DNA from 3 places in the Paenibacillus sp. ISL-20 genome. Region 2 is predicted to be linked to each of the others. Evidence: riboswitches for the same ligand, from Rfam matches in the RefSeq annotation. Region 2 holds a riboswitch; each other region holds the start of a gene.
The links. Region 2 has a riboswitch for thiamine pyrophosphate ahead of J7E85_RS29515 (ABC transporter substrate-binding protein). Riboswitches for the same ligand answer to the same signal wherever they lie in the genome.
Positions count from the first base shown of each region.

Region 1 (3,119 bases), on a different contig from region 2:
GGCACCGCCGCCGCTGTCAGACCCGGCAATCGTCAGTGCCCGGGGCACGCGTGTCTTGCTCATCGTGTGCCACCGGCAGCGGCCGCTTCCGCTTCCCGGACAGCGGCATATCCCGCCAACGAGCCTGGATGAAGTTTTGCCAGCTCATCCAGGAAAGCGATCTGGAAGCTTCCCGGTCCTTGGTCCGCCGTGCATTCCGCAGCTCTCGCCGCCGCGGCCCCGTAGAAGGCCAGACCCGCCGTACCCGCAAGCAGCAGGTTTGCTTCCACTGCGGCAAAGGCACCCAGCACCGAGGTCAGCAGGCACCCTGCGCCGGTGACCTTCGTGAGCAGTGCATCCCCTCCGGTAATGATGCGTACCTCTGTTCCATCGGTAATTACGTCCTCTTCACCGGTAATGGCCACGATCGTGCCTAATTCGCGTGCAGCCCGCACGGCCAGCTCAGCATGATCACTGCCCGTGCTGTTGCCAACATCTACGCCTTTGATCTCGCGCGCCTCCCCGACAAGGTGAGCGACTTCAGCCGCATTCCCGCGCACGAGCGAAACCTTCACCTCGCTTAGGATCCGCAATGCCGACTCCGTCCGAAAACGGGTCGCTCCCGCACCGACCGGGTCCAGCAAGACCGGGACGCCATGTGCATTCGCCGATTGTCCGGCGATGATCATCGCATCCACCAGCTCGCGGTTCAGCGTGCCGATGTTCAATACGAGCGCGCCTGCAATGGCAGACATATCCGCCACTTCCTCTGGCGCGTAAGCCATGACCGGCGACGCGCCCAGCGCGTACAAGCCGTTAGCCGTAAAATTCGTAACCACCACGTTTGTCATATTGTGAACGAGGGGGCTCGTCTGCTGTACCTTCGTTAAAAGCGCCGAAACTTCTTTTTCCCATGAACGCATTGGAATCAGCCTCTCTTATCTAAATTGGAATTTATGTCCTTGTTATGACTCCTTATAGCACCGCAGCCTGCAGCAGCACCGGCCATTCCTCCTGCTTATAAGCCATATCCCAAAACATATACTCCAACTGGCAGCTCAGCATAAAATACTCCTTCATCCGTTCCCGCTCGGCTGCCGTCGCGCCCTCTGCCCATTCATCGACACGGTTGCAGAACTTGGCTGTCGCGTCTTCCCCACGGTTGCCATAGAAATAAATCCAGTCATAGAACGGATGGGATTCATCCGGCTTCACGTCATCCAGCAGCTTGCGGCCAATCTCCAGGTACGTCCACGGGCAAGGAAGCAGTACGGCCATAATCTCGCCTAGACTGCCCTCGTGCGCCACTGTCAGCATATGACGGATATAATGATGCGCGGACGGAGCAAGCGGATAACCCTGAAGCTCTTCGTAGGTCACCCCGGCGGCTGCGCACAAATTCTGATGCGGATGCACCTCGCTGTGCAAGATGAATGAAATCTGTTCGTTAAAGGTCGCGATCTCTTCCCTGCTGGTCGATTTGGATATGGCGATTCCGTAGATCCGCATGTAGGCATTCAAATACTCAAAATCTTGCTTCACATAGTGAATCAGCTGTTCCCGTGCCAGCTTCCCCTCGGCAATGCCTTTTACAAAGGGATGATCGAAGATTGCTTGAAAAATGCCTCCCGCCTGCTGACGGAGCTCTTGCGTGAAACTCATTTTTGTCCCACCTCCAACATATTGAAGAGCAGGAAGTCCATAAGACACGACTTTCCAAGCAACGCTAAAAAGCCGCCCCCGAAAACTGGAGCGGCTTCGTCAACAAGCCCAAGTGCGCCAAAAAACGCACCGAGACCTCGTATACGAAGGCTCCACTTTCCTACGCTAGTACGAACTAGATCAGGTTCAAAGGGTCCAAGATACACTCTTGTCTCAGCCGCCAACGGCTCCCCTAGTGGACTTCCTATTCTTTTGTCTAATACTGTACATAGGTTTGTAGATGCTGTCAAACATTAACTGTTCGTGAACGGAGCCCACGCTCGAAGCTTTCCCATGAGTGGGGGATTAGGATGTTGTACGGTGGCCGAGGTCTTTCGCGAAATAAAAACGGGGGCTGCCCAACACTTGTTTCGGAAACACTGACGCTCGGTTGTCATGTATGCCCCAACATAATGAGCACATAATCGTTATGCAAATAAATGAAGTTTAAAGGAGCGAGCGTATTTATGACGAACCAACCAAACCAACCGAAAGACGTTAAACCCATTCCGCAAGGCTACACGTCCGTGACACCGTGGATCATCTCAAGAAACTCCGCAGCGCTGATCGAATTCCTCAAGCAGGCTTTTCAAGCCGAAGAGTTAGCCCGCGTCTATGTCGGTGAAGGTATCATCGGCCATGCCGAGGTCCGAATTGGGGATGCCGTCGTGATGATGTTTGACGCGAAGCCGGAATGGCCGGATTCACCAGCATACCTCCGTTTATATGTTGAGGATTGCGATGCCGTCTACCAACAAGCGCTGGCCGCAGGAGCCGTCTCGGTGACGGAGCCAACGAGCTTATTCTTCGGCGACCGGGTGGGACGGGTACGGGACCCGTTCGGCAACTTATGGTGGGTACAGACACGAATGGAGGACCTCACTCCGGAAGAAGTGGAACAGCGTGCCCAAGACCCGGAATACATCAAAGCGATGACCTATGTTGCCGGAGCGGAGATTGTGGTGAAGATATCGTGAAAATATGAAGTGAAGCAATAGCAGTATAACAGGAGAGCACGGATGGACTCGGTGTCTAGGGGTATGCATGGATGGATGGGATTATAATTGTAGGGGCTGGGTAACTCGGAGTAGCTATGGTTTAGAGGTAGAAACCGGGGTAACACAGCGTGTATAGCTGAGGCTGCTGCTGGTCTTGGTGCTACTGCTGATCTTGTTACTACTGCTGGATCTGGCTACTACTGCTGATCTTGTTACTACTGCTGGTCTTGGTGCTATACTGGTTTTGGCTACTGCTTGTGGCTAGCGGACTGAGGATACGTTATTTGGCTGAATAGGTGTGATTTTTGATAGTTATCGGACACCAGGTACGTTATTCATAGAATATGATGGCAAATAGGCAGTTTATTGCGGTAATAAGGGATCTGGAGTCCGTTAACAGGTGGTGTTGGTGCTACTGCTGGGCTTGTTGCTCTGCTGGTT
Region 1 is NZ_JAGGRD010000066.1:20,940-24,058, reverse strand. It holds gene thiD (bifunctional hydroxymethylpyrimidine kinase/phosphomethylpyrimidine kinase) at 1-63, opposite strand, end outside; gene thiM (hydroxyethylthiazole kinase) at 60-902, opposite strand; gene tenA (thiaminase II) at 955-1,641, opposite strand; TPP riboswitch at 1,782-1,885, opposite strand; gene J7E85_RS30245 (VOC family protein) at 2,148-2,657, shown strand.
Region 1: linked by a shared signal. The riboswitch ahead of tenA (thiaminase II) and the one ahead of J7E85_RS29515 (ABC transporter substrate-binding protein) in region 2 are both predicted to bind thiamine pyrophosphate.

Region 2 (3,119 bases):
TGCATATAATTCATCATGGTGCGGTCGGTACGTGCGAGTCCATCCAGGGCCGCAACAGCGACAGGGAAGAAGCAGACCAGCGTAATCACGATAACCTTGGGCAGCATACCGAAGCCGAACCAAATCATGAGAAGCGGGGCTAGGGCGATTGTCGGCACATTTTGGCTAAGAATAAGAAGCGGATAAAGGGCGGTTTTGAGAAAAGGCACCAAGTGCAGTGCCAGCGAGATGATTAGACCGATTGCCGTGCCGATTATAAAGCCGATCAGGGTTAATTGCAGGGTGGCCGCTGTATGCTGGAAGAGACCGGAAGCTCCGGTAACGGCCTCATGCCCGATGGCCGTCGGTGCAGGCAAAATAAAGGGTTCAATGTCGAACACGGATACTGCCGCCTGCCATACCACCAAAAAGAAGAGAACCGCCAAAACGGGCGGCCAAACAGAACTCCACCAGCTTCTCATGGACGGTATTTCTCAGTCAGCTTATCCATGCTGATGCCGCTTGGATGATGCGCGATTTTGACCTGGGATATGATGCTGGGACTTCCCGCATTCACCAGCGCCTCGTGCATGCGCTCAACGATCTTGAGCAGCTCGGAGAGCTCTCCTTCCATGGTCGTTTCGAGTGCATGAACCTCGTATTTCACGCCCGATTCCTGAATAACCTTGATCGCTTCATCAACATAAGGGATGCTGTCGGCCCCGTTTGGCGTTCTCGGTATTACTTGAATGCTCAAGAGTGTATTCGCCATATAAACTCATCCTTTCGTGCAAGCTGTATTGTAATGGAAGAGAGGCAGCCTGCTGCAAAGGCCGTCTCTCTTCTTATAAATAGAAATAACCTTATGGCTTCTCCGGTAAAAAATCATTGGTAAATGCGCTGTCAGCGTCAAGTTCCTTCTCCAGCAGCTTGCGCTCAAACATCCAGTCTGCGTACCCCGACCATACTTCGGCTTTCTGTTCGCCCCAGCGGGATGCATCATCCTGATAACGGGGGCTCAGCCATTTCTGGCTGGCTAGAACCAGTTCGGCATCCAGGTCGGGAACAGCTTTCGTCAGCAGGGCTGCTGCATCTTCGGGATGTTGAATCGCATAGTCGTATCCTTTTGAAGTCGCCCGCATGAACGCTTTGACAAGTTCAGGGTCCTCCTGGATCAGCTTCTCGTTCGTTACGATCACCGGCGTGTAATAGTCAAGCTGCTCGGAGTAGTCCTTCACATAAATCATGTCAAGCGGCTCATTGCGAAGCTCGGCTTCAATACCCGTCCAAGCATAGAAGATCCAGGCAAAATCAATGTCGCGTTTGACGGCCGTAAAATAATCGGCATCGCCCATATTAACCATGTTCACCTTGCTGACATCGGCGCCATCGATCTCCATGATGGATTTCATGACCGCTTCCTCCACAGGCGAGCCCCAACCGCCATAGGATTTCCCTTCAAAATCGCCTGCCTTCACGATGCCTTTGTCCTTGGGGGCGGCAAAGCCGGATGTATTATGCTGAATGATCGCCGCAATGGAGACGAGCGGCAATCCTTGGGTTCTGGCCAGCGTTACGCCTTCCTGATAGCTGATGCCAAATGGCACGTTTCCGGATGCAACCAGCGTATCCGTTCCGCCTGCTCCCGGCTGGACGATCTGGACATTAAGCCCTTCTTCCTCATAATACCCAAGCTCCTTCGCTGCATACAGGCCGGTGTGATTCGTATTGGCAGACCAATCGAGCATCAGCTGTACGTCACGTAGTTTCCCGGGAGACTGACTGTCTTCGCCTGTGGCACCTGTCTTCTTGTTCTCTCCACTTGTACCGCATCCAGACGCAACCATCAGCAGGACGCAAGCGAGAAGCAGCGGAATCCATCTTCCCTTCTTCATCGTTTCTTCTCTCCTTTAAGTTCTCTTTCTATTACCTCGCAACTCCACAAAAAAAACGCCCTGATGATATCAGGACGCATGACGGCGTAAGTGTATACCACGGCAAATAAATAGCTGCCGCAAACATGGGCTTCCTACGCTGGCATTACCCAGATCAGGTGTAAGGGTCAGTATCATGTCGGATACACTCTCAGCCGGCCAAATTCCAGCTCCCCCGGTATTTATGAAGTTTCGATCAGTACACCCGCTATTATAGTCCTAACACAGCAGACCTGTCTAGTTCGAAGAGGCTCGAACGAGACAGGTCTTTGTTAGAACACTAATGCAATGGGAGAATTAATTGATGCTATAAACCTTTCACAAGATAAAGTATTTGAATACGGCTTCTACGCAGAGGTTAGCGCTGGAAGAACTCAATCCATTCTCCTTCGGGACCGTGCACGAAGAAATAGCGGTACCCGTTCGGAAGCGTCACGATTTCCTCGTCAATGTGAGGAACGTCAAGTGGGTGTTATGTTGTTCGTGCACAGGCTAATAAGATGATTTTTCTTTCATTTCCTCATCTTTACTTTTGTGTGGGCAAAAAGTATCATGAGAAATAGAGATGTTAATTCAAAAGACCTAACACACTTAAAGTGAACCAGCTTACCTTTTGGCCGAGGAGGAATGCTTATGAGTCCAACTCCAGCAGATCATCTGTGGATTCGACTCGCCATAATATATGCATTCATTCAGATAATGATCGCTCTGTGGATGCCTGATGCTTTATCGCTTCAGCGTGTTCTAGTCATTATTTCTCCTGCAGCCGCTTCCGTTTATTTAATGCGGATCCGTCGGCGTTTTGAGGTTCATCTTGGCAGGTTTTGGCTTATTGTGAGTCTCGGATTGATGGGGGAGGCAGTGGCCCGAACCCTCCACGCATGCAATATCTGGTTTGGAAAAGAGAGCGCTTTCCTGCCAGTTCTAACCCATTTGTTCTGGGGGCTCGAACTTATCCTGTTCGCAAGTTCTCTCATTTATTTATTCCGGCATGTTCAGGGTTCGTTTCGGGGGCTGCGGTTTATGCTGGATATCCTGATTGTTGGCATAGCGGTCATGACGGTAGGATGGGAATATTTCATCAAGCCTGAGCTTCAGGGTCTGGCCCATGAGGCAGCATGGGGAAACCTTTGGGTGGACATGCTGTATCCACTGTGCGCAATGGTACTTATTTTTTTTACACTGGTGTTGTATTTTAATACCGGA
Region 2 is NZ_JAGGRD010000064.1:75,471-78,589, reverse strand. It holds gene J7E85_RS29525 (ABC transporter permease) at 1-461, opposite strand, end outside; gene J7E85_RS29520 (MTH1187 family thiamine-binding protein) at 458-751, opposite strand; gene J7E85_RS29515 (ABC transporter substrate-binding protein) at 843-1,874, opposite strand; TPP riboswitch at 1,989-2,100, opposite strand; partial or broken gene J7E85_RS29510 (VOC family protein) at 2,272-2,367, opposite strand; gene J7E85_RS29505 (diguanylate cyclase domain-containing protein) at 2,547-3,119, shown strand, end outside.

Region 3 (3,119 bases), on a different contig from region 2:
CATCCTGTCCGAAGGTCGGCTCATCCAGGAGCAGGACGGACGGCTGTCTTGCCATGGCCGTAGCCACGCTCAAGCGACGCTTTTGACCTGTCGACAGCTGGTACGGATGCCTGGCCTCCATGCCCGTCAGTCCAAAGCGTTCCAGACAGCGGTCGGCCTGCGCCTGCGCTTCTTCCGGCGGCACATGATCCACCAGCAGCGAGTAAACCACCTCATCCCCGATGCGTTCCGTCAGGAATTGAAGCTCCGGATTCTGAAACACGAATCCGATTTGGCGCAGCTGCCGCTCTCTCTTCTTCCGCACCTTCCTGCGTTTGCCCTGAATGACCTCTTCCCCGCAGAGTACATAGGTCCCTTCGGTGCGAAGCAGCCCCATCAAACTGAGCAGCAGCGAGCTTTTGCCTGCTCCGTTCGGCCCTACCACCGCAATGAATTGTCCCGGAAACACCTTTGCCGAAGGGAGGGTGATGACAGGTTTATCCCATCGCATTCCCCTGAAATCGGCCAGCTGAATGACAGGCTCTCCACGTTGAGGGTACGGAGGAGCAGCCTCATACAGGAGATTACCCAGCTCATCGCCAAGCCCGTTGACAGGAGCAAACAACTCTCTGCCCGCCCGGGTCTGCTCGTAATCTTCCCATACGCCGGGATACCAGATTCCATATGTTTGAAGTTCCTTCTCGTATTCAGCGAATATCGCTGCTGGGGGACCTTCGCCCAGAATCACCCCATCCGGGCTGAACAGCACGACACGATCCACGTATTTGGCCATTTCTTCAATCCGGTGCTCCACGATGATCAGCGTGCGCCCTTCCGAAACGGCCTTCACCGCGGACCAGATTTGCTCCCTGCCTTCCGGGTCGAGCAGCGCAGACGGCTCGTCAAGGAACAGCACTTCCGGCTCCAGCAGCAGAGCCGATGCCAGCGCAAGTCGCTGCTTCATGCCTTGGGACAGATGCCCGATCGGCATATGAGGCTCCTCAAGATCAAGCCCCACCTCGCGCAGGGCCGCTTGCATCCGATCCTTCATCTCGTCACGAGGGACACTTAGATTTTCCAGTACGAAAGCCAGCTCTTCATCCACGTACGGCATACAGAACTGGGTATCCGGATCTTGAAATACATAACCCCAAGAGCGCGGAATCAGCTGGGCCCCGCATTTCATCGGCACCTCCGTTGCGCGGGGAAACATCCCGCTAAGCACCTGCAGCAGCGTGGATTTGCCACAGCCGCTCGGACCGAGCAGCAGCACCTTCTCCCCGCGGACAGCCGAGAAGGAGAGGTCTTTGAACATCAATCGCTCCTCGCCCGGATACTTCAGACGCAATCCCTCCACATACACGGCCGGTTCCGGAAGCATCTCAGCAGACTGAGCCGAAACCGGGCTAACCGTGGCATTAGACATGGCGCGGATCATCCAGTGCTTCGTAATCCTTCTTCGACGCAGGACGGAGCAGGGATGTCACGCCCGTACGGTCGAGCGCTTTAGCCAGCAGGAGCATAAGAAGGCCTGCAATGACGGCGCCGCTAAGTACCCGCATACCGTATTTAGCGAGGAACATCCACGTCTGCAGGTCATCCGTATAGCTGTAATAGAAGTCCATGATCATCGAGCCGATGGCTGCGCCGGCACCGGCAATCGCCAGCGTCCACGCCGAGGTGCTCCGATAACGGAACGCCGCGAATACCAATTCAGCCCCCAGTCCTTGAATGAGGCCATACAGCAGCAGGGTCAATCCCCAGCCGCTGCCAAACAGCACTTCCACGTGGGCCGCCGCCACTTCCGCGATAATGGCCACTCCCGGCTTCCGGATCAACAAGTAAGCAAGCGTGGCTGCAGCGAACCACATGCCGTATAACAACTCATCCGCTTCAAAGAACAGCGGTTTTAACAGATTGTAAACCGAACCCCAGAAGTGATAAATGACGCCAAGCACCAGTGATACCAGTACCGTAACCAAAATATCGCTTAACCGCAGTCCTTTTCGGGGCTGAACCCCCAACTTCTCTTGCACAGACGTTCCCATAACAACACATTCCCCTCTCCACCTCTATTTTTGTGTAAACACAACAAAAAACCGTCTGGAAAAACGCGCAGACGGAAAAATAGGCCCTATGTAGGCAGGGTCGGATATTCTCTACGCTGGCATTACCCAGTTCAGATTAACGGTCAACAGCGGATAACAGCTGCAATCTCAGCCTGATTCACTCAAGCCCCCGTATTCCTATTCGGTTTTATGTTAACTTTAAAATACACATTCACTCCGGAATAAGCAAGAACCTTTTTTCAAAAATGGCTATTTATTGATTTCCATCTCATTCTATGTCAATATCAGAGTGATTGGCTTTTCCACCAACGTTTATTGCTGACACCTATGCACAAAGGAGAATGACATGGCTAAACAATTGCTGCGTCTGATGACTGAGCTGTCTTCCCGCAAGTGGCTGTCCCGAATCATGGGGCATTGTTCCCACAGCCGGCTGAGCCGTCATCTAATACCTGCATTCATACGAATTTATCAAATTCCGGCGCACGAAGCGGAGAAAGAAATCAACGAATACCGCTCACTGAACGAGTTCTTTTCCCGCCGGTTAAAAATAGGCCTCCGCGCCATAGATGACACCGCCGACGCCATGGTAAGCCCAGTCGATGCCACAATTTCGGCAATGGGCGTCGTCAACGCCGGTACCATTCTGAGCGTTAAGGGACAGGATTATACCTTGAGCGAGCTGCTCGCGAAATCACCGAGAATGGAAAACTACATCCACGGTTATGCATTTGTATTGTATTTAAGCCCGACCGACTATCATCGCATTCATTCCCCGGTAACCGGTGTTCAGGCGGAAAGCGAGCATTTGAAGGGACGCGTTTACCCCGTGAACGATTTTGCGATGACCCATATCCGGAATGTGCTCAGCCGCAATGAGCGCCTCATTACCTATATTGCGCATGAGTTCGGCGAAGTTGCCGTCGTGAAGGTCGGAGCCATGAACGTAAGCAGCATCCGTTATGCTGACGAGAACGTGAAGAAATACGAAATCGGCGATGAACTCGCGTACTTTGAATTCGGCTCTACAGTTGTGCTTTTGACGGAGAACGGCACGTTTACCCCTCGCGG
Region 3 is NZ_JAGGRD010000019.1:81,949-85,067, forward strand. It holds gene J7E85_RS11475 (ABC transporter ATP-binding protein) at 1-1,405, opposite strand, end outside; gene J7E85_RS11480 (ECF transporter S component) at 1,398-2,027, opposite strand; TPP riboswitch at 2,119-2,231, opposite strand; gene asd (archaetidylserine decarboxylase) at 2,395-3,119, shown strand, end outside.
Region 3: linked by a shared signal. The riboswitch ahead of J7E85_RS11480 (ECF transporter S component) and the one ahead of J7E85_RS29515 (ABC transporter substrate-binding protein) in region 2 are both predicted to bind thiamine pyrophosphate.